DNA from 3 places in the Kocuria sp. UBA1838 genome. Region 1 is predicted to be linked to each of the others. Evidence: predicted binding sites of a transcription regulator. Region 1 holds the regulator's gene; each other region holds the start of a gene.
The links. Region 1 encodes HrcA, which represses chaperone genes, less so after heat shock. Its sites were predicted from a motif close to TTNGCACTCGNNNNNNNCGAGTGCNAA; they were not measured.

Region 1 (10,739 bases):
CGTGGACGGCACGGACTACGCGCTGAACATGATCGACACGCCCGGGCACGTGGACTTCACGTACGAGGTCTCCCGGTCCCTGGCCGCGTGCGAGGCCACGATCCTGCTCGTGGACGCCGCCCAGGGGATCGAGGCGCAGACGCTGGCCAACCTGTACCTCGCGATCGAGAACGACCTCACGATCATCCCGGTGCTCAACAAGATCGACCTGCCGGCCGCGCAGCCGGAGAAGTACGCTACTGAACTCGCCAATCTGATCGGCGTGGAACCCGAGGACGTGCTCAAGGTCTCGGGCAAGACCGGTGAGGGCGTCGAGGAGCTGCTGGACACGATCGTGCGCCAGGTCCCGGCGCCCCAGGGGGTCAAGGACGCGCCGTCGCGTGCCATGATCTTCGACTCGGTGTACGACACCTACCGCGGCGTGGTGACCTATGTGCGCGTGGTGGACGGGACGCTGTCCCCGCGAGAGCGGATCCAGATGATGTCCACCGGGGCCACCCACGAGCTGCTCGAACTCGGTGTGATCTCCCCGGAGCCGGTGCCCTCGCAGGGGCTGAGCGTGGGGGAGGTGGGCTATCTGATCACGGGCGTGAAGGACGTCCGCCAGTCCCGCGTGGGTGACACGGTCACGAGCCAGACCAAGCCCGCGCAGCAGTCCCTGGGTGGGTACGAGGACCCCAAGCCCATGGTGTTCTCGGGACTGTTCCCCGTGGAGGGTTCGGACTACCCCGTGCTGCGGGACGCCCTCGAGAAGCTCCAGCTCAACGACGCCGCCCTGGTGTACGAACCCGAGACCTCCGCCGCGTTGGGCTTCGGCTTCCGTTGCGGTTTCCTGGGGCTGCTGCACCTGGAGATCACCCGCGACCGACTCGAACGCGAATTCAACCTGGACCTGATCTCCACCGCGCCCTCCGTGTCCTACAACGTGACGCTCGAGGACAACTCGGAGGAGCAGGTTACTAACCCGTCCGAGTTCCCGGAGGGACGGATCCTGGAGATCCGCGAACCCATGGTCTCGGCCACCATCCTGGTGCCGTCCGAGTTCATCGGCGCGGTCATGGAACTGTGCCAGTCCAAGCGCGGTGAGATGAAGGGGATGGACTACCTCTCCGAGGACCGCGTGGAGCTGCGCTACCGGTTGCCGCTCGCGGAGATCGTCTTCGACTTCTTCGACCAGCTCAAGTCCAAGACCCGGGGCTACGCGTCCCTGGACTGGAAGGCGGACGGCGAGCAGGCCGCGGATCTCGTGAAGGTGGACATCCTCCTGCAGGGCGAGCAGGTGGACGCGTTCAGCGCGATCACCCACAAGGACAAGGCGTACTCGTACGGCGTGCTCATGACGGGCAAGCTGCAGAAGCTCATCCCGCGCCAGCAGTACGAGGTCCCCATCCAGGCCGCGATCGGTTCCCGGATCATCGCGCGCGAGAACATCCGCGCGATCCGTAAGGATGTGCTCTCCAAGTGCTACGGCGGTGACATCTCCCGTAAGCGCAAGCTGCTCGAGAAACAGAAGGAGGGCAAGAAGCGCATGAAGATGGTGGGCCGCGTGGAGGTCCCCCAGGAGGCCTTCGTGGCCGCGCTGTCCTCGGACGAGGACACCGGGAAGGACAAGAAGAAGTAATGCCCGCCCAACCGGAGGGTGATCCCGCACCCCGGGACGGCGCGCTCCCCGCGGCATCGGTCGCCCGCGCCACCGATCGCACCCTGAGCCTGTACGTCCACGTCCCGTTCTGCGCGGTGCGCTGCGGGTACTGCGACTTCAACACCTACACCATGGACCAGCTCGGGGACGGCGTCTCCCAGCGCGACTACCACGCCGACGCCGCCGCGGAGGTCCGCTTCGCCCGGTCCGTGCTCGACGCCGCCGGGGCACCGCCGCGCGCGCTGCACAGCGTGTTCTTCGGCGGGGGTACGCCCACCCTTCTGCCCGCCCGGGAGCTCGCGCTCATGCTCGAGCAGGCCCGGGAGAGCTTCGGGCTGGCCCCGGACGCCGAGGTCACCGTGGAAGCCAACCCCGACTCGGTGAGCGAGGAGACGTTCGACGTGCTCGCCGCGGCCGGGGTTACCCGGGTGTCCTTCGGGATGCAGTCCGCGGTGCCCCACGTGCTGCGCGTGCTGGAACGCACGCACACGCCGGCGAACGTCCCGCGCGCCGTCGGCTGGGCCAAGGACCGCGGACTGGGCGCGAGCGTGGACCTGATCTACGGTACACCGGGGGAGAGCGTGGCCGACTGGCGCACCTCGTTGGAGGCCGCGCTGGCCATGGACCCCGACCACGTCTCCGCGTACTCCCTGATCATCGAGGACGGCACCAAGCTGGCCGCCCAGATCCGCCGCGGTGAGGTGCCGGACGTGGATCCGGACGACCAGGCGGAGAAGTACACGCTCGCGGACGCGCTGCTGCACGAGGCCGGGTTCGAGTGGTACGAGGTGTCCAACTGGTCCCGCGCGGCCCACGGGCGCAGCGCGGTGCAGAACCGCAGCGTGCACAACCTCGCGTACTGGCGCAATCAGGACTGGTGGGGGATCGGCCCGGGGGCGCACTCGCACAGTGACGGCGTGCGCTGGTGGAATCTCAAGCACCCGTTGCCCTACACGGCCGCCGTGCGCCGGGGTGACTCACCGGCCGTGGGCCGCGAGACCTTGGATGGCGAGACGCAGTACGTGGAACACGTGATGCTCGGGATCAGGATCCGTGAGGGACTCCCGCTCGAGGGGCTGCGCCCGGAGGGGCGGCACGCGGTGGCCGGATTGATCGCCGACGGCTGGCTGGACGGCGCCGCCGCCCTCCGCGGGTCCGCGGTCCTCACGGACGCGGGGCGTCTGATGGCCGACGCCGTGACGCGCCGCTTGCTCGACTGGTGACCGTGTCAGGAGTTGCGGGCCGCGAACTTGTCGTAGAGGTGGGTGTTGAACCGGTACTGGTGCGGTTCGCCGCGGTTGACCTTCACGCCCGCGCGCACGGAGGTGATGGCCAGGAACAGCCAGGTCACGGCGGCGATGACCGAGAAGAGCCATCCGATGAACGGGATGAGTGAGAGCACGATGCCCGCGAGGATCACCAGGGTGGGCAGCATGGTGTAGTTGGCGGCTTCCCGGGATTCCTGAGCGGTGAAGGGACCACGGTCCTTGAACACCCGGTGGATCATGTAGCTGGGCAGTACGCCCACCACGCCACCCAGGTGGGCGAGGGTGGCCCACTGCCGGTCCTGGGACACGTCCAGGGGTTGCGCCACGGGGGCCACGGACTCGAACGGAGTCTCGGCGGAGCGAGTGGAGGGGGAGGGAGCAGCGTCAGTCACGAGCGGGTGTGCCTTTCACGGGCGGTAGCCATCCGGGTCGGTGGACGCCGGTGCTCCCATCCTACGGTCGTTCCCGCGTGGCTCGCGCCGGACGACGACACCAGGCGTCACCGACGCTGAGGGTTACCGCTAACGCGGGTCACCGAAGCCGTAGACCACCGGCTGTGAGCGCCGTCGACGTCGTGGGTCACCGCAGGTCAGGCGCAGCCCGGGTCAGGAATCGGCGGCGTCCGGGGCGGTGAGGAAGTCGATGAGCTCCTCCACGCGGCCCAGCAGGGCCGGTTCGAGGTCTGCGTACGTGTTCACTCGTGCAAGGATCGCCTGCCACGCCCGCCCCACGTCCTGGGGTGTGCGGTGCGGTAGGCCCAGCGCGCGTGCCATCCCGGTCTTCCAATCCACCCCGCGCGGGATCACGGGCCACTCCCGGATCCCCAGGGCGCTGGGCTTCACGGCCTGCCAGATGTCCACGTAGGGGTGTCCGAGGATGAGCACATTGTCCCGGGCACCCGGGACCGCGAGCGCCTCCTGGGCGATCCTGGACTCCTTGGAGCCCGCGACCAGGTGGTCCACTAGGATCCCGAGCCGGCGCTGCGGGCCGGGGTGGAACTCGGCGATGGCTGAGGGGAGGTCGTCGATCCCGTGCAGGGGTTCCACCACGGTGCCCTCGACCGCGAGGTCGTGGCCCCACACCTTGGCCACGAGCTCGGCGTCGTGGTACCCCTCGACCCACACACGCGACTCCTTGGCCACGGACGCGCGCAAGTTCTCGACCTCGACCGACCCCGAACGCGTGATCCGGGGCTTGGCCGGGGCGCTGCGGGTCTCGGGCGGGCCCAGCCGCACGGGTTCGCCGTCCAGGAGGAAGCCCGGGCCCAGGGGGAAGGACTTCACGCGCCCGTGCCGGTCCTCCAGACCCACCACGCGCATCCCGCCGATGGTCTCCACGCCCACGACGGCCCCCACCCACCCGGTCTCCACGTCCTCGAGCACCATGTCCCGGGCCACGGGGACGTCCCGGGAGACGGGACCGGTGCGGGCGACGTCGGGACTGCCTAGGTCCTGGGGACCCCAGGACCAGCCGGATGCGTTCACGGGCGACTCCTCCACGTCGTGCCGCGGCGCGAGCGCGCCGCCGGGCAGGCGAATCAGCCGCGAGCGTATCAAAATCGGCCCCTGACCCACGGGCCCTTGACTGCCAGGATTAGCACTGTGAACTCTTGAGTGCCAGAATTGCCAGCAACGGGAGGTGAGACACATGGAGCATCCGCGCCGAGCGCAGATCCTGCGCGCCATCGTGGAGGACTACGTCCATTCGCGTGAACCCGTGGGGTCCAAGGCGCTCGTGGAACGCCACCGTTTACCCGTCTCCTCCGCCACGGTGCGCAACGACATGGCCGCCCTCGAGGAGGACGGGCTGATCGTGGCACCGCACACGAGCTCGGGTCGGATCCCCACGGACCGAGGTTATCGCGAGTTCGTCAATCAGATCGCAGCCCTGGAGCCCCTCACCTCCGCCCAGCGCCGCGCGATCCAGGTGTTCATGGACGGCGCCCAGGACCTGGACGACATCATGGAGCGCACCGTGCGCCTGCTCGCCCAGCTCACCCACCAGGTGGCCGTGATCCAGTATCCCGTGCGCACCGGGATCACCGTGCGCCACGTGGAACTCGTGGACGTGGGGGACGCCCGCGTGCTCGTGATCCTGATCCCCACCACCGGACGCGTGGCCCAACGCACCGTGGAACTGCCCGTCACCCTGACCGAGGCCCAGCTGCTGGAGCTGCGCGCCCACGTGCTCGCACGCCTGCTCGGCACGCCCGTGGAAGACGTCCCCGACGCCGCCGTGACCCTGCCCCCGGTCCTGCCCGAGGAACTGCGCGACGCCGGGACCGCGGTGACCGGGGCGCTCGCGGTGCTCGCAGCGGTGTCGGACGAACACCGCTTGGTGATGGCCGGGACCGCGAACCTGGCGCGCTTCAGCGGGGACTTCCCGCAGAGCATCTCCCCGGTGCTCGAGGCGCTTGAGGAACAAGTGGCCATGCTGCGATTGTTGTCCGAGATGCAGCAGGACGAACGCGGGGTCGCGGTGCGCATCGGCTCCGACCACAGCGACGACCCCCTGGCGGAGGCGTCCGTGGTGGCCACGGGTTACGGTCCGCACGCCGCGTCCAAGGTGGGAGTCGTGGGGCCCACACGCATGGACTACCCCACGACCATGGCCTCCGTGCGCGCGGTGGCCCGCTACCTGTCCAAGAACCTGGGGGCTGAGCGCACGTGAGCGCCGCCCGCCCCGCTCGACCGTAGAACCGTAGAACCGACGAAAGAAGAAACGACGACATCGTGAGCGATCACTACGAAACCCTCGGCGTGAGCCGGGACGCCAGCGCCGAAGAGATCAAGCGCGCCTACCGCAAGAAGGCCCGCAAACTCCACCCGGACGTGAACCCCTCACCCGAGGCCGCCGAGGAGTTCAAGCGCGTCTCCCACGCCAATGACGTCCTCTCCGACCCGGACAAGCGTCGTGTCTACGACGCCACAGGCAACGAGAACGGCACGGACACCGGCTTCGGCGGGGGCTTCCCCGGCACGGGCTTCGGCTTCTCCGACATCTTCGAGACGTTCTTCCAGGGCGCGGGAGCCGGTGGCCAGCGCGGCCCCCAGTCCCGCACCCGCCAGGGCCAGGACGCCCTGATCAACGTGCGGATCTCCCTCAAGGACGCCGTGTTCGGCATGGAGAAGGACATCACGGTGGACACCGCCGTCGTGTGCCCCACGTGCCAGGGCACGTGCTGCCAGCCCGGCACGAGCCCCGTGACGTGTACCATGTGCCGCGGCTCCGGCCACATGCAGTACCAGCGCCAGTCCATCCTGGGCATGGTCACCACCCAGGCCCCGTGCTCCCAGTGCAACGGCTTCGGCACCGTCATCGAGAGCCCGTGCCACGAGTGCTACGGCGAGGGCCGCGTGCGCGACCGCCGCCCCCTGACCGTGAAGATCCCCGCCGGCATCCAGTCCGGCAACCGCATCCGCCTGAGCGGCCAGGGTGAGGCCGGCACCGCCGGCGGACCCAACGGCGACCTCTTCGTGGAACTCAAGGTGGATCCGGACCCCACCTTCCTCCGCGAGGGCGACGATCTCCACGCCCGCCTGCGTATCCCCATGACCGCCGCCGCGCTCGGCACCACCGTGAGCCTCGAGACGTTCGACGGCGCTCGCACGGTGGACGTCGATCCCGGCACCCAGTCCGGTGCGACCGTCACGCTCGACGACCTGGGTGTCACCCACCTGCGGGGCAAGGGCCGCGGGGACCTCAAGGTGCACTTCGAGGTGGAGACCCCCAAGGACCTCTCCTCCGAACAGCGCGAACTGCTCGAGCAACTCGCCGAGCTGCGCGGTGAGGAAGCAGCGGACGGCACGACCGTGAACACCAACCACTCCGGTGGGTTCTTCTCCCGGTTGCGGGACCGGTTCAACGACCTGTGACCAACCCAGTCTTCCACGTCCCCGCCGAGGACCTCTCCCGGGCGCACCCGGGGGAGGTCCTGGACGTCGCAGGTCCCGAGGCCAAGCACGCGGTGACCGTGCGGCGCCTGCGCGCGGGGGAGGCCCTGGACCTCGTGGACGGGCACGGCACCCGTGCGGTGTGCACGTTCGACTCCGGGGCCAAGGACCGGATGAGCGTGACCGTCCACGAGATCCACCACGACGCCGCGCAGCAGCCGGAGTTCACGCTGGTGCAGGCACTTGCCAAGGGGGACCGGGACCTGCAGGCCGTGGAGGCCGCCACGGAACTCGGGGTCTCCCGGGTGATCCCGTGGCAGGCGGAACGCAGCATCGTGCGCGTCCACGCGGACCGCGCGGCCAAACTCATGGCCAAGTGGGACTCCACCCTGGCCGCGGCGGCCAAGCAGTCCCGGCGCGCCCGCTGGCCCGAACGCGGTGACTGGGTGGACACCGCGGGTCTGGCCCGGCTGATCGCTGCGGAACCCCAGATGCTGTGGCTCGTGCTGCATGAATCGGCGAGCCCACGCTGGTCCACCCCGGACGTGACCCGGTGGGGCGATCGGTCCCGGATCGCGGTGATCGTGGGCCCGGAGGGAGGGATCGGTGTCGGAGAGCTCGAGGCGTTGTGCGCCGCCGGTGCTCAGCCGATGCGCCTGGGGACCACTGTCATGCGATCGTCCACCGCGGGACCCGCGGCACTGGCCGCGCTGCACGCGGTGCTCGGGCTCTGGGACTGACCCGGGACCCGATGGGGAGGGCTCAGTCCCCGGCGCGCACCGTGATCGTGTGATCGTCGGACACGGTGGTGCCGGAATCGTCCGTGCCGCTCACGCGCACGGTGTACGTCCCGGGGTCGAGCGTGACACTCGTGCGTAGTTCCGTGCCCGTGGTCGGATCTGAGCCGGGGGAAGCGGGTGCGATGTTCCCACTGTGCACGACGCGGTCGTCCTCGAGCACCTCCCAGCGGGCGTCACGCACCGAGGGCAGCACGCGGGCGAAGACCGTCACGGGGCTCTTGGGTTCCGCCCCGGTCTGGGGGTCCACGAGCCACACGGGCGCGGCCAGTGCGGGGTCACGCGTGAGCGGGGCATGAAGTTCCACGGCTCCGAAGGCCTTGTACCCGCTCTGCCCGTTCACGAGGACCCGCACCTCCTTGGCCGTGGACGAGTCCAACAGCCCGGCGGTCACGGCCGCCGCGGAGACCGTGTACACCATTTGCTGCAGTGCAACCCGCGCGTCCTGCGGGGAGAGTTGGGAGGCGAACGCGGCGGCGGGCAGGTCCACGGTGATGGTTCCGTCCGGGGACACGGAGGTGCCCACGGTGTCCACGGCGGACCACAGGGAGCGGTAGTCCGGGTCCGCGGGGGTGGCCGAGGTGACCATGAGCGCCGCCTGGGCCACGGGGTCGGTCGTGTCCTGGGAGGTCGGGGTGCGGAACTCGCGGAACAGGTAGCGCGATTGGTCCCCGGTGCCCACCCAGTACACGGGGGCCTGTTCGGTGGCCACGCCTTCCATCGCGGTGTCCGTGTTCATGGGCGCGGAGGCGATCCCGGGGGCGGCTTCGGAGTTGTGGTCCGGTCGGTCGGCGGCGGTCCCGCACGAGGCCACGACCGCGGCGAGCAACACGGCGAGCGCCCCCGTCGCGGCGCGCCGAAGTCCGCCGGGCGCGGTGGCGCGACGACGCTGCGGCTCGGTCGTTCCTGCGGGATTTTTCACGGCTACACAACTTACCCACCGGGAGCCACGGGCGCTAACGTCGCACGTGGATCCGGGCGGACCGTTATTGGATTGCAACCTGCGGCGCGCGAGCCCGTCGGTCCCGGCGGGTCCGGGTCCGCGCGCACCGGTAGGCTGGACCCGATGAGCGAACCAACCGAAGGGACCGAGGCACTGAGCACTCCGCCCACCGAACGAACCCGCGTCACCGTGCACGTACCGGATCGGGAGACCGCCGTCCGGACCTTGGGCCACGGGGACGCGACCTTGCGTCTGCTCGAGCAGCAGTTCCCGGCCGTGCGGATGACCGTGCGGGACCTGGACGTGGCCCTCGAGGGGCCCGTGATCGACACCCGCCTGGCCGCCTCCCTGCTCGAGGAACTTCTCGCGATGGCGCTGCGCGGCACCGAGATCACCGAACGCACGGTGCTGCGAGTGGCCCGCATGATGCGTGACGCCCAGGACCTGCGCCCGTCGAGCGCGCTGTCCACGAGCATCCTCTCCACCCGCGGCAAGACCATCCGGCCCAAGACCGTGAACCAGAAGACCTACGTGGACGCGATCGACGAGCACACCGTGGTCTTCGGGATCGGGCCCGCCGGTACCGGCAAGACGTACCTGGCCATGGCCAAGGCCGTGCGCGCCCTGCAGGCCAAGGAGGTCAACCGGATCATTCTCACGCGTCCCGCGGTGGAGGCCGGCGAGCGACTGGGCTTCCTCCCGGGTTCGCTCAACGACAAGATCGACCCCTACCTGCGTCCCCTCTACGACGCCCTGCACGACATGATGGACCCCGAGTCCATTCCGCGGCTCATGGAGGCCGGGACCATCGAGGTCGCCCCGCTGGCCTACATGCGCGGGCGCACCCTCAACGACGCCTTCGTGATCCTCGACGAGGCCCAGAACACCACCCCGGAACAAATGAAGATGTTCCTCACCCGTCTAGGCTTCGGCTCACGGATCGTGGTCACCGGTGACGTGACCCAGGTGGACCTGCCCGGGACCACCAAGTCCGGACTGCGCCAAGTCCAACACGTGCTCGGGAAGATCGACGACATCGCGTTCTGCGAACTGACCTCCGCGGACGTGGTGCGCCACGAACTCGTGGGCGAGATCGTGGCCGCCTACGACCGGTTCGACACCACCAACCGCCACCGCGTGGAACGAGCCCGCCGCAAGGACGAACGCCGAGCGGCGTCGTCCGAGCGCACCGGGGGAGACACCCCGTGAGCGTGGCCTTCGACCTGCCCTGGGACACCCCCGCCGAACAGGCCGAGCTGCCCACTGCCTACCGCGCCGTGGACACCGACCAGCTCGAGGCCCTCGTGGACCTCGCCTTCACCCGCTGGCACCTGCACCCCGACACCGAGGTCAGCATCGCCGTAGTGGACGAGACCCGCATGGCCGAACTGCACGAACAGTGGCTGGACCTGCCCGGAGCCACCGACGTCATGTCCTTCCCCATGGACGAACTGCGCGAGGGCACCCCCGACGACCCTAGCCTGGGCGTCCTCGGGGACGTCGTACTGTGCCCACCCGTGGCCGAACGCCAGGCCGCGGCCGCCGGCCACAGCACCCAGGACGAACTGTGCCTGCTCACCACCCACTCCCTGCTGCACCTGCTGGGCCACGACCACGCCCACGAGGACGAACGCGCCCGCATGTTCACCGCCCAGCGCTCGCTGCTCGAGGAGTTCCTGGGCCGGGACGCGCCCGTGGAGACCATGACGTGAGGCGCCGCACCGCCTCCGACCCCCGCACCGACTGAACGACCGAGGACCCGCGATGACCCAGCCCACTGAACAGCCCGCTGACTTCCGCGCCGGTTTCGCCGTGTTCGTGGGCCGGCCCAACGTGGGCAAGTCCACGCTGACCAATGCGCTCGTGGGGCGCAAGGTCGCGATCACGTCCAACCGTCCGCAGACCACGCGGCACACCATCCGCGGGATCGTGCACCGCACCGACGGTCAGTTGATCCTCGTGGACACCCCCGGCCTGCACCGTCCGCGCACGCTGCTCGGTCAGCGGCTCAACGACGTCGTGGCCCAGACCCTGGGTGAGGTGGACGTGATCGGGTTCTGCGTGCCCGCGGACCAGAAGGTGGGCCCGGGGGACCGGTACATCGCCCAGCAGGTCGTCGCCGCCGTCGGGCGCACCCCCGTGGTCGCGATCGTGACCAAGGCGGACCTCGTCCCCCAGCAGCGCCTCGCCGAACAG
Region 2 (9,400 bases), on a different contig from region 1:
CTACTGGGAGCGCGTCTACGCCGCGATCCCCGGCGAGGACGTCTTCGACGTGCGCATGATCAGCCGCGACGGCGCCGTCGTGGTGGTCCGCCCGGACCACTACGTGGCCGCAGTCCTGCCGCTCGACGCGACCGACGAACTCACCGAGTTCTTCGGGAAGTTCCTGCGCAGGAACTGACCCGGCCCCCGGGGGGGGCACTCCCGGTGAGCCGTGACGAAGCCCGGGCCGGGCCCAGCGAGTGATGACCACGCTCGCCTCGGACGTGTTGACCCGGAACGTGAGGGTCTCCCGGAAGTAGAGGTCCACGGTCTCCGCGGTGTGGGACGAGTAGCCGATCGCGGCGTCCAGGCCCAGGCGCAGTTCGGTCTTGGCGCGGGGCACGGCGTCCGGGGACTCGCGAACGTCCTGCGGTGCGGTCACCGGGGCGCCGTCGCGCGGGGGCACCGTGGTCGGGTCCTCCAGGAACGAGCGCGGCGGCGCGAAGAACAGGGACCCGTGACCGCGGTGGAGAAGTCCAGGATGCGGTCATACGTGCCCGGGGGGATCGCCCAGGAACATGTTCTCGAGCATGGTCTCCGTGACGCCCGGATCCGCGGCGTAGCTGATGAAGTACGTGCCGAACTCCTCGGTGCCCATGCGACCGAACGGCATGTTGTCACGCATGATCTCGCGGGCCCGGCCGTTCACGTCGTCGAGGTCGTTGAGGGCCACGTGCGAGTTGGCGGGCTTGTCCTCGTCCGAGAGCTCGATGTCCTCGAGCTTGGTTCGCCCGATCACCAGCTCCTGCTCCGTGACGGACAGTGCCTCCCACGCGCCCATGTCGTGGAGGTACTTCTGCACGTGCACATAGCTGCCGCCGCGGTAGGTCGGGTCCTGGTCGCCCACGACCGCGACCGTGAACGCGTCCTCGTCCTTCGGGTTCGCGGTGCCGTCCACGAAACCCAGCAGATCGCGTTCCTGGAAGAACGTGAAGCCCTGCACCTCGTCCACCACGTCCACGTACGGGCCCAGGCGCTTCATGAGGTGCTTGGCCAGCTCGAAGCACATGTCCTGGGAGGCCGCGCGCAAGTGGATCAGCAGGTCCCCCGGGGTGGACACCGCCGTGTGCACGAGACCCACGATCTCCGGGAACGGGTGCAGGTCCTTGGGGCGGGGCGCATCGTAGAGCCGGTCCCACGCATCGGAGCCGATACCGACCGCGCACAACAGGTCACTCGTGGGGACGCGGAACGAGACCGCCTTGGTGAGGTCCGAGACTCCCGTGAGGATGTCCGCGACCTCCGCCTCCGATCCCTCCTCGATGGTCAGGACCAGGAACATCGCGGACTTGGCCGGGGCGGCCACGATCTTCCGAGTGGGCATGGGCTCTCCGTGGGTGGGCGGTGCGCCACCCGGATGCTCACGCGTCCTGGGCGTACCGAGCGCGGTCGATCCGGGGTGGGCGGGTGTGCTGTCCTTCCCACGCTAGCCCTCGGGCACCGTCCCGCGGCAGTGGGTCACAACCCCCGGAAGAGTTCCACGATCTCCGCCGCGCTCGTGTCCCGGCACGCGCCGAAACCGGTGCCCGCCCACAGGTTCAGCCCCTCGGCGTCGCCCGCGGACGCGGCCCGCAGCGGCGCCGTCATGTAATGCACCTGCGGGTAGCCACTCACCTGCGCAGATCCGAGTCGGTCGGTGAACCCATTACGCAGGGCGCGGGCCCAGCGGCCCGAGAACGCCCGGGTGACCACGGTGTCCCTGCCCCCGCCGTTCAGCAGGGCCTCCCGGTGGGCGGGTTTGGTCCCCGCTTCCCGCGCGGTGAGGAACAGGGTGCCCACTTGCACCGCTACGGCTCCGCGGCCGAGCAGGCCCGCGGCGTCCTCGCGACTCGCGATCCCGCCCGCGGCGATCAACGGGATCTCGCTCAACTCACGCGCCTGGTCGAGCAGTTCCGCGGTGCTGATGTCCTCCGGGGTCGTGGCCTGGCCGTGTGTGGCCCGGTGTCCGCCCGCTTCGCGTCCCTGCACCACGATCGCGTCCGGTGCGAGTTCCGCCGCGGCCTCGACTTCCCGCGCGTCCGTGGCATTGAGGACGACGACGCTGCCCGCCTCACGCAACCGCGCAACGTCGGCCGCTCCCGGCAGTCCGAACGTGAGCGAGACGAGGGGCACGGGGTTGGCCACGAGGTGATCCAGCTTGGCCGGGTAGTCGTCATCCGTGAACGGGCCCGGCTGCGGGGCAGGGACGTCCAGGTCGGCGGCCACGGGGGCGAGGGCTCGCGCGTATGCCTCAAGCTGCTCCGGATCGGAGGGGTCCCGTTCGGGGACGAAGAGGTTGACCCCGAAGTGGTCCGTGCGTGCGGCGACCTCACGGATCTCCTCCGCCATGGCACTCGCGGATTTGTAACCCGCGGCCAGCATCCCCAGTCCGCCCGCTTCCGCTACGGCCACGGCGAGCGCGGAGGTCGAGGGGCCACCCGCCATGGGCGCCTGCACCACGGGTACGGACAGATCGTGCAGGGGGTTCGTCATCGTGGCTCCTTATAGTGGGGGCGTGCCGGATTCCCATGATGCCAGTCCCCTCATCAGCGCCGACAGGACCCCCTCACGTCCCGTGATCAAGGTGACCGGTGTGGTGCTGCGGCGCGCCTCGGACGGGGCGGTCCTGACCGTGCGCAAGCGTTCGACCGGGATGTTCATGTTCCCCGGGGGCAAGCCAGAGGGGGACGAGACACCGCTGGAGACCGGGATCCGCGAGGTCCGGGAGGAACTGGGGATCTCGCTGGCCCCGGAGCAGTTGCGCCCCGTGGGGGAATGGCACTCGGATGCCGCGAACGAACCCGGTCACGGGCTGCACAGTCACGTGTTCGTGAGCACCGTGCCGCTCACCGACACCCCCGTGCCTGCAGCGGAGATCGTGGAACTGCGGTGGCAGCCCCTCGCGGGTGCGGAGGACGTCACGGACCTCGCTCCCCTGGCCCGGTTGCACGCTCTCCCGGCTCTGCGTGCCGCGTCCAGCGGGGCATGTGTCTCTGGCTGCGAGTCGTGAGGCACGCGGAGGCCACCGGCAAAGTTTGAGGCACGTAGAGGCCCACCGCGGATTTTCAGGCACTCCAAAGTCACTTAACCGCCGGAATACTGGCTTCCGCATGCCCAGAATTTTGGGACTGGCTTCCGCGTGCCCAAGGGTTTGCGAGGGTCACATGGGCGGGCATTCCCGGGGCGGGTCAGCGGGGTATCGCCGTTTCACGATGTTCCACGCCGCGACAGCAGGGGCTCCGGGTCACGTGCGGCGCATGACCGTGGCGGCGTCCACGGTGACCTCGTCCAGGGGGGGCGGGTGCGGCGTCGTCGGCGGAGGGATCGCGGGGGGTGATGCCCAGAGCGTCCGGGGCGAAGGTGCGCAGGGTCTGGTGGGGGTCGTCCACCGGGGCGCGCAGCAGGGTGGCCGTGGCCCAGCCGTGGGTGAGGAGGTAGTGGTCGCTGTCGGGTTCCTCCGGGCCGGTCTCGGCGCTGTAGGTGACGGCGATGTGCTTCTCGTCCCCGCGGCCGATCTGCGCCTGCACCGCGCCGAAGCCCGCCAACCGCGCGGGTTTGAGGCCGCGGAGGCGTTCGGGGGCGACGTCGGGGACGTTGATGTTGAGGATCCACTCGTCGAACGGGCGGGTCTCCCATCGCTCGAGCGCGAACCGGGTGACCAGGTGCGCGGTGTCCCAGTGCTGCGGCGCGCCGGACGTGATGGACACCGCGATGCCGGGGATCCCGTGGGACGCGGCCGTCAGGACCGCCCCCACGGTGCCGGAATGCAATGTGGCCTTGCCCGTGTTCGCGCCCAGGTTGACCCCCGAGAGCACGAGATCGGGCCGCTGGCCGAACGCACCATAGGACGCCAGGAACGCGATCAATGCGGGTGCGGCCTTCACGCCCACGCAGTCCACGTCGCGCGGCATCCCGGGCGGCGCGGCTGCGACGAGCGCGATCCGGCCGTCGATCTCCTCCCCGGACAGGGAGGAACTCGCACCCGAGTACTCCTCGGCGGGTGCGGCCACCTTCACCGTGTGCCCCCGATCCAGTGCAGCGCGCACCAGAACCGCGAGCCCCGGGGACGAGATGCCGTCGTCATTGGTGACCAGGATGTGCATGTGCACCATGGTGACACGCGCCCGTCACGCGGACCAGAGCCCGGTACTCGGGCCAGGCCACCCAGGAGGACCAACCCGGTCACACTTCACACGGGCCGAACTGCCCGCGACCACATCCGGTCAGGGTGCACTGGGCGTCAGACCGAACTGCTCGGCGCGTCGAGCCGGAGCCGGGTCGTGGCACCGAATCGGAGAGCCACAGGTCAAGCACCCGGGACGTCAGGACAGCGTGCGCACCGTGATCTCGCGGGCGAACTTCTCGATGGTCGTGCGGTTGCCGGTCCCCAGGCCGCGGCGCGCCACGTTCAGCGCTCCCGCTGATGCACCGAGGGCCACGGCCTCCACGAGATCGAGACCGCGCGCCAGACCCACCGAGATCCCCGCGGTCATCGAGTCCCCCGCCCCTCGGTGGTCCAGCGGTGTGATGGACGGCGCGGAGACCTCCCGCACGGAATCCTTCTCCACGAGCAGCGCGGGGTCCTTGGCGCGTGAGATCACCACGGCGCCCGCACCGCGTTCGAGCAGCATGTGTCCGGCGCTCACCAGGGCCTCCGCGGTGTCCTCCGCGACGAGCTCGAGATCGAGCACCTCTTCGTGGCTGATCTTGAGCACGTCCACGTTAGCCGCCACGGCCGCCAGTGCGGGCTTGCCGCTGAGGTCCGCGACCACGGTGGTCCCGGCATCCCGCGTGTCCCGGATAAGGCGGCCGAAGAACGACGCCGGCACCACGTCCCCGGGTTCGGCCCCGGTGACCGTGAGGACGTCCGAGGCGAGCGCGTCCACGAACGCCGTGCCGTAGAGATCGTCCAGTTCATGGCGGGAGAGCTCCGGGGGCGGCATGTGGGCCACGGTCTCCCGGTCCTCACCGCGCAGGTCGTAGACGTATCCGCCGTTGCCGTACCCGTAGCGCACAGCATTGACCTGCATGCCCAGCCCGTCCAGCATGGTGCGGATCAGCGAGCCCAGTTCTCCGCCGAACGGCCCGCTCACGGACACGTCCGCCCCCAGCGACCCGGCCATCCGGGCCACCCACAGCCCCTGCCCGCCGGGGTGCATGTGCACGTCCGACTCGTGGGAACTACGGTTGCGATGCGCAGCGGGTTCCGTGATTTCCGTGATCAGCAGCGGAGTGGGAACCAGGATGGAGATACGCGGCTTGGGGCCGGGGCGGGTCTCGGTCACGAACGAAAGCTACATGACACGGGCGCTGGTGAACAGCACACCAAGGTGTCACCATGGTGGGATGAACGTCACCGCACCGGTTCGTATCGTGGAAGGTCAGGCCGCCAGTGAGCACACGCTGCGCGCCCTGAGCGCGTACTTCAGCGAGTTGAACAACCGGATCGACGGCGGTTTCGATCCCGAACTCACCGAGGTCACCGGCCCGGAGGACGTCACTCCGCCGCACGGGGATTTCTTCCTCATGACGGATTTGGTCACGGGCTCGGTCATCGCGTGCGGCGCGGTGCGCAAACTCGACGACGACCGCGTGGAACTGCGCCGGATCTGGGTCACCCCGGAACACCGCGGACAGGGCCACGCGCGCACCCTGGTGCGGGCACTCGAGAACAAGGTGCGCGCTTTCGGCGCCACCACGGCCGTGGTCTCCCTCAACGAGGAGATGACCGAGGGGATCGCGATGTTCCGCAAACGCGGCTACGAGCCCGTGGATTCCTTCCACGACGCCACCACGGCCTCGGTCTTCCTGGCCCGCCAGTTGTAGCCCCACCGATCGCAGGCCAGCAGTCATAAACCCGCAGGGTATGAACCCGCCGAGCGGTGAACCTCAGTCGCGGGCCTCGCGCGTCTTCTTCTGATTGGCCTTGTCGATCGCCTCGACCAATTCGTCCTTGGTCATGTCCGAGCGTCCCGTGATGTCCAGTTCCTGGGCGAGTTCGTACAGGTGCTCCTTGCTGGCGTTAGCGTCCACCCCGCCGGCGGTGTCCTCCGAGTTCAGGCCGCCCTTCTCGGCGCTGTCGTCCGAGGGCCCGTTGTGCTCCTTGGGCTCCCAGTGGTCCCCGACCTTCTCGTAGGTGTGCTTGACGGCCGACCACGCGGTGCGCGCCGCCCGGGCGTCGTCGTGGTATTCCTCCTGCGCCGAGTCGTAGGTCTGCGCGAACGTGTCCTGTGCCTTCTCGTCCGAGCGTTGCAGCGTGGACGGGATCTCGTCCTGACGCGCGTGGCCGTTCTTCTTCGCCTTGGGCACGGGGGCCTCCTCAGAGCGTTCGGGTGTCACTGGTGGCTCGATCCTACGCGCCGCCGACGCCGCTGCGACAGGCCCGCCCGCTGCTTGAGTCAGTGCCACTCAGCTTTCGTGCGTCAATGACTAGCACTTCCGCCGACAGCCTGCTACATTAGACGTTGTTGAGTCACAGAGACTCAAGAAACGTGATGGCTCCACGCGGGTAATCGACCGGTTCGCGGGGCACAGCACGTGGGTGCCGCAGAGTGAAGGAGTAATCGTCATGGCTACATTCGACCCGTTCTCCGAGGTCCAGAACTTCGCCAACCAGGTCCTCTCCGGCCGCAACGGCCTGGAGCAGATGCCCATGGACCTCTACCGTCAGGGCGCCAACTACTACCTTGCCGCGGACCTGCCGGGCATCGATCCCACGAGCGTGGACGTGGACGTGGACGGTCAGCTGCTGACCATCCGTGCGCAGCGTCGTCTGCCCTCCGCGGAGAAGGACACCAAGTGGATCGTGCGCGAGCGCCGCAGCCACTCGTTCGTCCGCCAGCTCAACCTGGGCCAGGGCATCGACACGGAGAACATCACCGCCGCGTACGACAACGGCGTGCTGACCGTGACCATCCCCGTGTCCCCCAAGTCCCAGCCGCGCAAGATCCAGGTGGCCACCGGCCAGGAACACCACGACAACGTGGTCCTGGAGCACGACAAGGGCTCGGACGAGGACCGCTCGCAGAACGTGCAGACGGACTCCGAGGGGTCGCAGGACTAACCAGAACCTAACAGGGCCGATCAGGACCGACCCTTCACCGGCACTGACCGGCGAATCCACCCGGTGGGAACAGGCCTGCTCAATCGGGGGCTCACCGCCCCATGACATGACTGTGCCCCGCAGGTCACCCTGCGGGGCACACTCATGTTCACGACGGGGTCAGCGGTTCATCCACCGCACCACGTGGTCGAGGTCCTCGGACGCGCGCGACGTCCAGACCATGAGCGCGTACACGTGCGGTCCGCCCTCACAGACCACCGCGGTGGTGTCCACGTTTGCTCGCACCAGCTCGGCCACGAACTCCATGGTGTCCGGGTAGAGCATGTCCCGGTCACCCTGCAGCACGAACGTGCGGGGCAGTCCGCGCACGTCGCCGAACGCGGGGCTCACCATGGGGTCGGTGACGTCCCGTGTGCCGGCCCACCAACGAGCGGCGGCCCGAGCGCCGTCGGTACCGAGCATGTGGTCCGCGTCCCGGTACGCCTCGATCTGGGGGTTCGTCACCGTGGTGTCCACCCACGGGGCCATGAGGATCAGACCCGCCACGCCGAGATCGTCCGCGTCCCGCAGTCGCATGGCCTGGGCCAACGCCAGACCACCGCCGGCGGAGTCGCCCGACAGGAAGACGCGCGGGCCGAACGAACGGGCCAGGTCCCACACGCCGTCGGCGAGTTCGAGCGCCTCGTCCACCGTGTGATCGGGGGCGAGCCCGTAGCCCGGCACCACCACGGTGACCCCGGTGCGCTGCATCAGGGCGTCGATCCAGCGCCAGTGCACCGTGGTCATGGGGTTCACGTACGCGCCGCCGTGCCAGTGCACGACCACCGGGGCGTCCGCCCGGGTGATGGCCGCCTTGGGCCGCGCGACGATGACCGGGTACCCGGCCACCATGACCTTCTCGAAGCTCGCGCGCTTGTGCATCGCCTTGTGCGGTGCCGCTTCCTCGCCGCGCACGGCCAGGGACTCGAGCAGCTTCTCCTCGGAATCCAGCACATCCGGGAGCACCCGCAACGCCTGGTTCGTGGCGCGCAGCACCGGGTCCGCGGCGCGCACGATCACGTCCGCGGCCGGCTTGGCGGCCCGGTCCTCGGCGATGCACGTGCTCGTGGAAGCCGCCGCGTGCCGACCGCGACGCCGCTGGGTCCCCGCGGTCCCGGGCGTTGCGGTGTCTTCGCGGGAGCCCCCATTCTCGGCAGCGCCCGCGGGCTCACCGCGGCGCTGGGCGTCATCGGCCACGACACCGAGAGGGGCCCCGGTGGCATGGTGCTGCCCGGCCGAGCGACGCTCGGATCCCCGGTGGTAGGTGGCACGGTGATCGGCCGCGGTGCGGTGGTTCCCGACATGACCGTGGGTCCGCTCGCCGGCCCCGGCACGGTGACCGTGCGACGTCGTCCGACCGGAAACACCGGCCGCACCGGCCGCACCCGCGGTGGCCACGGCGGCGGTCGCGGCGTGCTGCCCGTGACCGGACTTTCCCCGGCGCTTCCCGGACACCGCGCGATGGCGACCGGTGACGGGGGCGGACCCGGCGGCGTCGCCCGCGGAGACCGTGCCGGACTGCCCGGCACCCTGCGCGGCGAGGGACTCACCTTCGACGTCCACGTGCGGGAGGATCTTGTCCAGCCAGCGCGGGAGCCACCAGGCCTTCTCGCCCAGCAAACGCATGACCGCGGGGATCAGGAGCATGCGCACCACGAACGCGTCCAGGAGAACGCCGATCGCGAGTGCGAAGCCGATGGGCCGGGTCATGGCCATGTCCGCGAAGATGAAGCCCGCGAACACGGAGATCATGATGATCGCCGCGGCGGTGACCACGGAGCGGCCCGCCTTGAAGCCGTAGACCACGGCCTGGCGCGCGGGGTGCCCGTGGGCGTAGGCCTCGCGCATCCCGGAGACCAGGAACAACTGGTAGTCCATGGCCAGGCCGAACAGGATGCCGATCATCAGCGTGGGCAGGAAGCTGAGGATGGGCCCGGGATCGTGCACGCCGAACACGGCGCCACCCCAACCCCACTGGTACACGGCCACCACGGCACCGAAGGCCGCGAGCACGGAGAGCAGGAAGCCCAGCGTGGCGATCACCGGGACCAGGATGGAGCGGAAGACCATGAGCAGCAACAACAGCGAGATGATCAGCACGACGCCCAGGTAGAGGGGCAGTTTCTCGCCCAGCAAATGGGAGACGTCGATGTTCGCCGCGGTGGTGCCGGCCACGCCCACGTGGACGTCCTCATTGGCCTGGAGGTCGCCGTTGAGGTCCCGGATGTTGTTGACGAGTTTCTCGGTCTCGGCGTCCGCGGGTCCCGAGGAGGGGATCAC
Region 3 (10,739 bases), on a different contig from region 1:
CAGCCTAAACGCAGCGGGGCGCACCGATCACATCGCACCCGGTTCCGCCCCGACCCGTCTCCGTGGGTGGGCAGCGCGCACGGCCTGCGGGTTGAGCCACCCGGTCGCGCGGGGGCAGACGTCGAGCACCGTCGCCGGTCGCAGCACCACAGACGACCGGCGGCCCACCCCCCGAAAGGGGCGGGCCGCCGGCCATTCAGCGATTGCCGGAAGGATCGGGAGGACTCAGTCCTCGTCGTCCTGCTTCTCCGCCACGAGGGTCTCCGTGGTGAGCACGAGCGCGGCGATGGACGCCGCGTTCTGCAGAGCGGAACGGGTGACCTTGACGGGGTCGATGATGCCCGCGGCGAGCAGGTCCTCGTACTCGTCCGTCAGGGCGTTGTAGCCGTTGCCGGGCTCGAGGTCCGCCACACGCGCCGCGACGACGTTGCCGTCCTGGCCCGCGTTCTCCGCGATCCAGCGCAGGGGCTGGGTCAGTGCGCGCCGCACGATGGTCACGGCCGTAGCCGCGTCCCCGGTCAGACCGAGGTCCGTGCCGTCGAGCGCCTTGGAAGCGTGGACCAGCGCGGAACCGCCGCCGGCCACGATGCCCTCCTCGAGGGCCGCGCGGGTCGAGGACACGGCGTCCTCGATGCGGTGCTTGCGTTCCTTCTGCTCGACCTCGGTCGCGGCACCGACCTTGATCACCGAGATGCCACCGGCCAGGCGCGCGAGGCGCTCCTGGAGCTTCTCACGGTCCCACTCGGAGTCCGTGCGGGCGATCTCCGCCTTGATCTCCGCCACGCGCTCGGCCACGGCCTCCGAGGAGCCCGCACCGTCCACGAGCGTGGTCTGGTTCTTGGTCACGGTGATCCGGCGGGCGTTGCCCAGCTGGGACACGTCCACGCCCTCGAGCGAGATGCCGAGCTCGGGGGTGATCACGGTCGCATCCGTGAGCACGGCCAGGTCCTGCATGATCGCCTTGCGGCGGTCACCGAAACCGGGGGCCTTCAGGGCCACGACGTCGAGCGTGCCGCGCAGCTTGTTGACCACCAGGGTGGACAGGGCCTCGCCCTCGACGTCCTCGGCGATGATGGTCAGCGGCTTCTTGGCCTGCAGCACCTTCTCGAGCACGGGCATGAGGTCCTGGACCGAGGAGATCTTGCCCTGGAACAGCAGCACGAAGGTGTCGTCCAGGACGGCTTCCTGGCGCTCCGGGTCCGTGACGAAGGACGGGGACAGGTAGCCCTTGTCGAACTGCATGCCCTCGGTGACGTCCAGCTCCACCTCGGTGGAGGAACCGTCCTCGATGGTAATCACACCGTCCGTGCCCACGGTCTCGAAGGCGCGGGCGATCAGTTCGCCGATCTCCATGGACTGCGCGGAGATCGCGGCCACGTGGGCCACGTCCTTGCCCTCCACGGGGCGGGCGTTGTCGAGCAGACGCTGGGCCACGGTGGCCACGGCCGCTTCCACGCCGCGCTTGATGTCGCCCGGGGCCGCTCCGGCGGCCACGTTGCGCAGACCCTCCTTGACGATGGCCTGCGCGAGGACGGTCGCCGTGGTGGTGCCGTCACCGGCGACGTCATTGGTCTTGGTGGCCACTTCCTTGGCCAGCTGGGCGCCGAGGTTCTCGTACGGATCCTCGAGCTCCACCTCACGGGCGATGGTCACGCCGTCGTTGGTGATGGTGGGTGCGCCCCACTTCTTGTCCAGGACCACGTTGCGCCCGCGGGGGCCCAGCGTGACCTTGACGGTGTCGGCCAGTCGGTTGACACCGGATTCGAGCGCTTTGCGAGCGGCGTCGTTGAACACCAACTGCTTGGGCATGTGTGCTCCTTACGAAACGAGAAGGGTGTGGAAATGACGGCGCGGTGCCCGCGTGGCCCGTTCTCGGGCGAACGTCCGGGCACCGCGCACGAAAGTCGTTGCGGGGATTACTTCTCGATGACGGCCAGCACGTCCCGCGCCGGGAGCACCAGGTACTCCTCGCCGTTGTACTTGACCTCGGTCCCGCCGTACTTGGAGAAGATGACCACGTCACCCTCCTTGACGTCCACGGGGATGCGGTTGCCCTTGTCGTCCACGCGGCCCGGGCCCACGGCCAGGACGGTGCCTTCCTGCGGCTTCTCCTTGGCGGTGTCCGGGATGACCAGACCGGAAGCGGTGGTCTGTTCAGCGGCCAGCGGCTGAACCACGATGCGATCCTCGAGAGGCTTGATGGAGACCGACACGATCTCTCCCTTTCTTCTAGGCGTGTGAGACGGTGTGCGAACGCGCCGTGTCATGGGGTCCCATGACCGCGTCCGCCACAGGCCAGTTGGCGTGCCAACCGTCGTCGCGGTGCCGATTGAGCGCCTGGCCTTTAGCACCCTCACCATGAGAGTGCTAATCATCACTGTAGGGAGACGGGCCGCGCGCGGTCAAGGCGCGCCCGCCGCGCTCGTCTCTGGGCACAATCCGCGGGTACGACGCCGCCGTCCCCGCGGCCGCGTCAGTCGAGGCCGGCGAGCCGTCCGTGCCGCGTCAGTAGTAGACCGCGAGCCGCCCGTGGGGACCGTCGTGGCACGTGACCGGGGTGTCGAACACGCGCGTGAGGGTCTCGTCCGTCATGATCTGCTCGGGCGGGCCGAACTCCACCACGCGACCGTCCTTCACGGCGCAGATCCAGTCCGAGTAGTGGCTCGCGAAGTTGATGTCGTGCAGCACGATCAGCACGGTGCGTCCGAGCTCGTCCGCGACGCGGCGCAAGTGATGCATCATGTGCACCGAGTGGCGCATGTCCAGGTTGTTCAGGGGCTCGTCCAGCAGGAGGTACTCGGTGTCCTGGCACAGCACCATGGCCACGTAGGCGCGCTGGCGCTGACCGCCCGAGAGCTGGTCCAGGTAGCGGTTCTGCAGGGGTCCCAGGTCGAAGAATTCGATCGACTCGGAGATGATCCGCTCGTCGTCCCGGGTGATCCGCCCACGCGTGTAGGGGAAGCGACCCAGCGCCACGAGCTGGCGCACGGTGAGCCGCGCGGTGAAGTGGTTCTCCTGGCGCAGCGTGGAGACGACCTTGGCGAGTTCACGCGGCGGCGTCCTGCTCACGTCGTGACCGCCGATCTCCACGGTGCCGGCCTCGGGACCCAGCAGGTGACCCATCATGGTCAACAGCGTGGACTTCCCCGCGCCGTTGGGCCCCACGAGCGCGGTCACGCCACCGGCGGGGATCTGCAGATCCACCGGCCCGATCGCCAAGTCCGTGCCGTACTCCTTGACCAGTCCGGTCAACTGGATCACAGTCTGCCCCTCCTCAGGATCACGAAGAGGAAGACACTGCCACCCACCAGCTCGATGATGATGGACACAGCGCCCTCCGCGTAGAAGACGTTCTTCAGGACGAAATAGGCCCCGGACAGCACCGCGAAACCGATCAGCGCGGCCATGGGGAACACGTAGCGGTGGTCGTGGGTGTCCGCGAACTGGTACGCCAGGATCGCCACGAGGAACCCCAGGAACGTCATGGGCCCGATCAGGGACGTGGAGACCGCCATCAGAATGGACACCCAGAACAGGGTGAGCAGCAGCTCCCGGCGGTGGTCCATGCCCAGGTTCGTGGCCACGTCCCGCCCCATAGCCATGACGTTGAGCGTGCGGGAGTGCACGTACAGGGCCACCGTGGCCACCACGCACAGCGGCACGGCCAGCGGGAAGTACCCGGGATCCGCGTTGGCCACCGAGCCGAACAAGCGGGCGCTGAGCACGTCGAACTCGCTCGGTGAGAGCAAGCGCTGCATGAAGGTGGACACCGCGCCGAGCCCGCCGCCCAGGACGATGCCGATCAGCAGCATCACCTGCACGTTGGCGTACTTGCCCGAGAGCAACCAGCCGTAGAGCCCCAGCGCGAACACGATCATGAGGCTCACCTGCAGGGCGTACTGCGGCAGCCCCTGCACCGCACTGACCCCCACCGCACCCAGGAAGTAGACCGCCGAGGTCTGGATGAGCACGTACAGGGACTCGAAACCCATGATCGACGGCGTGATGATCCGGTTGTTCGCGGCGGTCTGGAACGCGACCGTGGCCATGGCTTGGCTCACCGCCACGATCAGGATCACCACCACGCTCGTGGCCCGGGACTCGGCGATCCGCCAGAACCCCGGGGTGCCGAACGGCAGGGGGTTGTCCCACGTGAGGATGCCCGCGCAGAACACGAGTCCCGCCACGAGCAGGGACAGCGCGGTGATCCAGTAGCGGCGGCGGTGGGCCGGGGAGACGAAGGCCCCCGATCCAGTGCGCGCCCGGTCGTGGCGCAGCGCGGTCACCTCAGACATGGCGCCGGCTTCGCAGCAACAGGGCGATGAACACCGCAGCGCCCACGATGCCCAGGATCAGGGACACGGGGACCTCGAACGGCGCGATGATCGTGCGCCCGATCAGGTCACACACCGTGACCAGGCCGATCCCGAGCAGGCACACCCACGGCAGGTTGGAGCGCAGGTCGTCGCCCCGGAACAGGGACACCACGTTGGGCACCATCAACCCCAGGAACGGCAGATTGCCCACGACCACCGTGACCACGCCGGTGGCCGCGGCCACGAGTCCGGTGCCGATCAGGATGATCCGGTTGTAGTTCAATCCCACGTTGGTCGCGATGTCCTCGCCGAGTCCCGCCACGGTGAGCCGGTCCGCAGTGATGACCACGAGCACCGCCACGAGTGCCACGACCCAGAGGGTCTCGTACTGGCCGCGCAGCACGGACGTGAAACTGCCGGCGAACCACACGCCCAGGTTCTGCAACCGGTCCGTGACGAGCGCCAGGTAGGTGGAGATCGACCCCACGACGGCCCCGAGCATGATCCCCACGATCGGCACGATCAGGGAGGAACGCAGCGTAACCCGGCGCAGGAACGCGAAGAACACCATGGTCCCCACGAACGCGGCCACGATCGCGCCGATCATCCGCGCGCTCAACCCGGCGTCCGGGGCCAGGATCATCATGAGCAACAACCCCAGCCCGGCCCACTCGGTGGTGCCCGTGGTCGTGGGTTCCACGAACCGGTTCTGGGTGAGCAACTGCATGACCAGCCCGGACATGGCCATCGCGGCACCGGCCAGGACCAGGGCCACCGTGCGGGGAATCCGGGTCAGACCCAGGAACTGCTCACCCTGGGCGTCCGAAAGGTCCGCCATCCCCGTGACCAGGGACAGCCAGAGCAGTCCCAGGACCACCAGCAGGGCGAGCCAGAACTTCCAGTCCCGGGCCACCCCCGTGCGGGTCGGACGTTGTGCAGTGGAGACCATCACGTGTGCTTCCTGGATCATGCCGAAGCCCCGCGGGAGGCTCCCGCGGGGCGTCGGTGGTCGTGCGGGGTGGGAGGGATCAGTTGCTCCGGCCTCCCAGTTTCTCCGCGATGTCGTCGAGGATCTCGGTGTAGGTCTGGATCCCCTCGTTCGTGTAGGTGTCCGCGGGCAGGTAGACCACGTTGCCGTTCTTCACCGCGGGGACGTCCTTGAGGGCCTCGGACTTCTCGATCACCTCGGACGCCGGGCTGGCACCCTCGGAGGTCTTCACGCCCGCGTCACGGTCCAGCACGATGAGCAGTTCCGGGCGGGACTGGGCGATGGCCTCCACGGAGATGTCGTCCCCCTGGTGGTTGTCGGAGCCCTCGACCTTCAGCGCAGGCTGCAGCCCCACCATGTCGAACAGCGGGCCGATCGTGCGTCCCTTGCTCGGTGCCACGTACCCGATGTCACCACCGGAGACGATCACGCCCATCGTGGACTGGCCGTCGTAGGCGTCCTTGGCGCGCTGGGCGGCCTGGTCGAGCCCGTCGGTGAGTCGGCGGGCTTCCTCCTGCTTGCCGAAGACCTCACCCAGGGCCGTGGTCTGGCGCTTGAGTTCCTCGTCCAGCGCCTGATCGTCGCGCGGATCCAGTTCCAGCATGGCGGCGTCCGGGACGAGCTTTTTGATGTCGTCGTAGTACTGCGCGAAGCGCTGCCCGTTGATCACGAGGTCCGGGTCCACCCCGGCGATCGCCTCGAGATTCGGTTCACGGTGCGAACCCAGGTCCACCACGGCGTCGTCGTTCGCATAGGAGATGCCGTTCGGGATCAGCTGCTTGGGGGCGGCCTTGAGCTGTACGCCCCAGTCCGCGAGCGTCTCGAACACCCGGTTGTCGGTGGCCACCACGGACTGCGGCGGTGCGGGAACGGTCTGCTCGCCCTTGTTGTCCGTGACGGTCACGGTGGCCGAGGACGCCTGGGTGTCGGAGGCGTTCTGGGCGTTGGCACCGCATCCCACGAGGGCCAGTGCCGCCACGGCACTCAGCGCCACACCGGGGATCAATCGGTTCATGGACATGGATCTTCTCGCAATCTCGCGGGGTCGTCTGTTACGGGCGGCCAGCCACTAGGTGAGCCTAACCTAATTAGGGATGCGGATCGTAATGTAAATGGCTCTGTGACGGGCGTCGCGGCCCGCGCGTTCGCCGCGGCTTCCCCGCGCCGTGATGTGATGGACGTGTGAACGCCTCCACCGCCCCCGACGACGCCGAGACCCGCAGCCTCGCCCAGCTGCTGACCCCGCGGGGGATGCGGCTGCTGGATTCGCTGGGCCCCTACGACCCGGACGCCACGTTCGCGCTCTCCCAGTCCCTGCGAGCACAGGGCCATGACCCGGAGCTCGTGGCCGCGGTCCTCACCCAGTCCCGGTTGCGCGCCAAGGCCCACGCCAAGTTCGGGGACTTCGCCCGTCATATGGTCTTCACGCGCGACGGTGTGGAGCAGGCCACCCGGTGGTCGGTGGCCGCCCTGCACGCCCAGCGGTTCGCGCAAGCGGGGATCGAGCACGTGGTGGACCTGGGATGTGGGATCGGCGCGGACTCGCTGGCCCTGGCCGCGCTCGAGCGCACGGTCACCGCGGTCGAGCGGGACCCGGTCACCGCGGCCGTGGCGACCGTCAACCTCACGGGGTGGCCGCGCGCTCGCGTCGTGTGCGCGGACGCGCAGTCCTTGGACCTGGACGCCCTTGAGTCCGGTCCCGCGCAGGGCGTGTGGTTGGACCCCGCGCGCCGGGTCTCGGGTCATGGGCGCACGCGGCGGTTGTTCGACCCGGAGGCCTTCTCCCCTCCCCTGTCCTTCGTTACGGACCTCGCGGACCGGGGGCTCTCCGTGGGCGCCAAGCTCGGTCCCGGCATCCCCCACGAGCACGTCCCGCGCGCCGCGGAGGCCCAGTGGATCTCACAGCACGGTGACGTGGTGGAGGCCGCGCTGTGGTTCAACGCCGTGCGCCGCCCGGACGTCGCACGCGCCGCCCTGGTCCTCGGACACGACGGCGCACCCCGCCTTCCCGGCGCCGCCGACGACGCGCTCGTGCCGGGTGACGACGCGCCGGGTGCCGGGGACGGCCGGAGCGGTGACGCATCCCGGGACGGTGCCGCGGCGTCGTCGGCGGCCGAACTGACCTCCGCGACGTGGGAGTCGCCCGCGGCGGAAGGGGAACTGCTGGGCGCGGTGGGGCAGTACTTCTACGAGCCCGACGGCGCGGTGATCCGCGCGGGGCTCGTGACCGATCTCGCGCAGCGCATCGGAGCGCGTCTGATCCATCCCGCGATCGCGTACCTGAGCTCGGACACGCTCGTGCACACCCCGCTGGCCACCGCGTACGAGGTGCGCGAGGTGCTGCCCCACACCGTGAAGACCCTCAAGAAGTGGGTGCGGGAGCAGGACGTGGGGACCCTGGAGATCAAGAAACGCGGCACGGACGTGACCCCCGAGCAACTGCGTAAGCAACTTGCACCCCGGGGTTCGCAGCGAGCGACCCTGGTCATGACGCGACTCGAACAGGCGGGGAAGGAACGGCGCGTGGTGCTCGCCGTAAACCTCGTACACTGATACCCCTGTGTTCGGACCGCGCGCGACACCCCGGTGGTCGGCAACGACGTCCCGGTTCAGGTCACGACCGCCGATCCCGGTGCACCCATGAGAGGACCACGCCGTGCAGATTGATTTCCACAGCTCCGAACGTTCCACCCTGGGTGTGGAGTGGGAGGTCGCCCTGGTCGAGCGCGAGAGCGGCGAGCTCGCCCCGCGCGGCCAGGAGGTCCTCGATGCCCTCGTGGCGCAGCACCCGCAGTTCGGTGAGGAGGGGGACCACCCCCATGTCACGGGCGAGTTCCTGCAGAACACCGTGGAGATGGTGACCGGTGTGTGCGACACCGTGGGCGAGGCCGTGGACCAGCTCGCGGACACCCAGGACCGGATCCGGGAAATCACGGATCCTCGGTCCCTCGAGATCTTCGGCGCGGGGACCCACCCGTTCTCCCAGTGGGCGGACCAGCCCGTGGTGGACAAGGAACGCTACTTCAAGGTCCTGGACCGCGCGCAGTACTGGGGCCGGCAGATGGTGATCTTCGGGGCCCACGTGCACGTGGGCATCGACCACCGGGACAAGGCCCTGCCCGTCCTGGAGGGCCTGCTCAACTACTACCCCCACCTGCTCGCGTTGTCCGCGAACTCGCCGTACTGGTGCGGCCAGGACACGGGGTACGCGTCCCACCGGGCACTGATCTTCCAGCAGCTGTCCACGGCGGGGCTGCCCTTCCACTTCGACACGTGGGGCGAGTACGAGTCCTACGTCAACGACCTCATCGAGACCGGCGTGATCGAGGAGATCTCCGAGAACCGCTGGGACATCCGCCCCGTCCCCCGCTTCGGGACCGTGGAGATGCGCGTGTGCGACGGTCCCTCGACCCTGCGGGAGGTGGGCGCGATCGCCGCACTGACGCAGTGCCTGGTGGAGTCCTTCTCCCGTTCCCTCAACGACGGCGGGACGATCCCCGTGATGCCCCCGTGGCACCACCAGGAGAACAAGTGGCGCGCCGCGCGCTACGGTCTCGAGGCCGTGGTGATCCGGGACACCCGCAACCGCGAGCGCCTGGTCACGGAGGACCTCGCGGATCTGCTCACCGATCTGGAACCCCTCGCGGACGAGCTCGGCTGCGCCCGCGAGCTCGCGCACGTGGAGACCATGATGAGCGGGGCTGTGGGCTATCAGCGCCAACGGCGCGTGGCCCGGGAGAACGGCGGGGACCTGCGCGCCGTGGTCATGGACATCGTGGAGCGCAACCGCTCGGAACGCTGATCCGGATACGGCCCGGCAGGACTACGCCGCGGGCATCGACACCGTGGACACCGGCAGGCCGGGGTCCGCGGTGAACGAGATCCCGGTGGGCTGACGGCCCTGCGCCACCAGCCGGGAGCCCAGGGCCGCGACCATCGCCCCGTTGTCGGTGCACAGGGACAGCGGCGGGATCACCACGGGAATCCCGTGCTCACCGCACCGCGCGGTCACGACCTCTCGCAACCGGGAATTGGCGGCCACGCCCCCGCCCATGAGAAGCGTGGTGATCCCGTGTTCGGTGCACGCCAGCACGGTCTTGCGCGCGATCACGTCCACGACCGACTCCTGGAAGCTTGCGGCCACGTCCGCCACGGGGACGGGTTGATCGGCGGCGTCGAACGCCTCGACCACGCGGGCCACGGCCGTCTTCAAGCCGGAGAAGGACATGTCGTAACGGTGCGGACCGGGATTCTCGGCCGACCCCATGTACTTGCCCGCCGTCAGCCCCCGGGGGAACGCGAAAGCCGTCGGGTCGCCGTCCTTCGCGGCCTTGTCGATCGCTGGCCCACCGGGGTAGGAGAGGCCGAGCAGGCGGGCGACCTTGTCGTAGGCCTCGCCGGCGGCGTCGTCGATCGTGGCGCCCAGGAGCCGCACGTCGCTCGTGATGTCGGGGACGGCCAGGATCTCGGTGTGGCCCCCGGAGACGAGCAGCGCGCCCAGGCCGTCGGGCAGCTCACCGCGGTCGTCGAGCAGACCCACCCCCACGTGGGCCACGAGGTGGTTGATCGCGTACAGGGGTTTGCCCGTGGCCACCGCGAGTGCCTTGGCCGCCGCGACGCCTACCATGAGCGCCCCGGCGAGCCCGGGCCCGGAGGTCACGGCGATCGCGTCGAGCTGGTCCAGGGTCACACCGGCGTCGTCGAGCGCAGCACGCACCGCGGGGACGAACGCCTCGAGGTGCGCGCGCGAGGCGATCTCGGGGATCACGCCGCCGAAGCGCACGTGTTCGGCCATGGACGAGGACACCGTGTTGGTGAGCAGCTCGGTGCCCCGCACGATCCCGATACCCGTCTCGTCGCACGAGGACTCGATGCCCATGACGAGCGGTTCAGCGGTGTTCATGAATGGTCCTTCCGTCCGCGCTGCGGGTGGGCTCCTTCGCGGGGACCAGTTCGCAGCGCATGATCAGCGCGTCGTGGCCGGGCCCGTAGTAGTGCGCCCGGGTGTGGATGTGGTGATAGCCGAAGTGGCGGTACAGCTCTTGTGCCCGCGGATTGTCCGCCCGCACCTCGAGCATTATCTCGGTGGCGCCGCTGCGAATCGCGGCCTCGTGCAGCACGCGCAGCAGGGCACTGCCCAGGCCCTTGCCCTCGTGGTCCTTCGCGACCGCGATGGTCTGCACATCCGCGACCGGTGGGATGCTCATCATCCCCGCGTAGCCCACGATCTCCCGGTCCCGGGTGAGCACCCAGTACTGCCGTGTGGGGTGGGTCAGTTCCTCGTGGAACATGTGCCGGGGCCAGGCGTCCTCGGGGAACAGGACGGTCTCCAGCGCGTACACGTCCTCGAGGTCCCCGGGTTGCATGGGGCGCAGCGCGTAGCCCGCCGGTAACGACGACGCCGCTCCCACCGCAGCCGCGTGCCCTCCCGTCAT

Region 2: the regulator HrcA is predicted to act here: its motif matches at 6,448-6,474, upstream of B3I25_RS08755 (Hsp20/alpha crystallin family protein).
Region 3: the regulator HrcA is predicted to act here: its motif matches at 2,345-2,371, upstream of groES (co-chaperone GroES).

What each region holds. Positions count from the first base shown of each region.
Region 1 covers NZ_DDIY01000005.1:274,076-284,814, forward strand. Annotated here, with positions in the region: gene lepA (translation elongation factor 4) at 1-1,621, shown strand, start outside; gene hemW (radical SAM family heme chaperone HemW) at 1,621-2,865, shown strand; gene B3I25_RS03035 (DUF4870 domain-containing protein) at 2,871-3,302, opposite strand; gene B3I25_RS03040 (DUF3097 domain-containing protein) at 3,516-4,394, opposite strand; gene hrcA (heat-inducible transcriptional repressor HrcA) at 4,558-5,580, shown strand; gene dnaJ (molecular chaperone DnaJ) at 5,643-6,785, shown strand; gene B3I25_RS03055 (16S rRNA (uracil(1498)-N(3))-methyltransferase) at 6,782-7,543, shown strand; gene B3I25_RS03060 (GerMN domain-containing protein) at 7,566-8,522, opposite strand; gene B3I25_RS03065 (PhoH family protein) at 8,667-9,752, shown strand; gene ybeY (rRNA maturation RNase YbeY) at 9,800-10,255, shown strand; gene B3I25_RS03075 (GTPase Era) at 10,308-10,739, shown strand, end outside.
Region 2 covers NZ_DDIY01000016.1:124,967-134,366, forward strand. Annotated here, with positions in the region: partial or broken gene B3I25_RS08715 (FAD-dependent monooxygenase) at 1-178, shown strand, start outside; gene B3I25_RS08720 (Dyp-type peroxidase) at 527-1,363, opposite strand; gene B3I25_RS08725 (NAD(P)H-dependent flavin oxidoreductase) at 1,498-2,511, opposite strand; gene B3I25_RS08730 (NUDIX hydrolase) at 2,594-3,028, shown strand; gene surE (5'/3'-nucleotidase SurE) at 3,207-4,121, opposite strand; gene B3I25_RS08740 (1-phosphofructokinase family hexose kinase) at 4,341-5,303, opposite strand; gene B3I25_RS08745 (GNAT family N-acetyltransferase) at 5,365-5,844, shown strand; gene B3I25_RS08750 (ChaB family protein) at 5,908-6,327, opposite strand; gene B3I25_RS08755 (Hsp20/alpha crystallin family protein) at 6,587-7,081, shown strand; partial or broken gene B3I25_RS08760 (MMPL family transporter) at 7,241-9,400, opposite strand, start outside.
Region 3 covers NZ_DDIY01000012.1:48,327-59,065, forward strand. Annotated here, with positions in the region: gene groL (chaperonin GroEL) at 226-1,809, opposite strand; gene groES (co-chaperone GroES) at 1,917-2,213, opposite strand; gene B3I25_RS06180 (ABC transporter ATP-binding protein) at 2,506-3,261, opposite strand; gene B3I25_RS06185 (iron chelate uptake ABC transporter family permease subunit) at 3,258-4,295, opposite strand; gene B3I25_RS06190 (ABC transporter permease) at 4,288-5,265, opposite strand; gene B3I25_RS06195 (siderophore ABC transporter substrate-binding protein) at 5,345-6,325, opposite strand; gene B3I25_RS06200 (class I SAM-dependent methyltransferase) at 6,487-7,857, shown strand; gene B3I25_RS06205 (glutamate--cysteine ligase) at 7,961-9,106, shown strand; gene tsaD (tRNA (adenosine(37)-N6)-threonylcarbamoyltransferase complex transferase subunit TsaD) at 9,128-10,207, opposite strand; gene rimI (ribosomal protein S18-alanine N-acetyltransferase) at 10,194-10,739, opposite strand.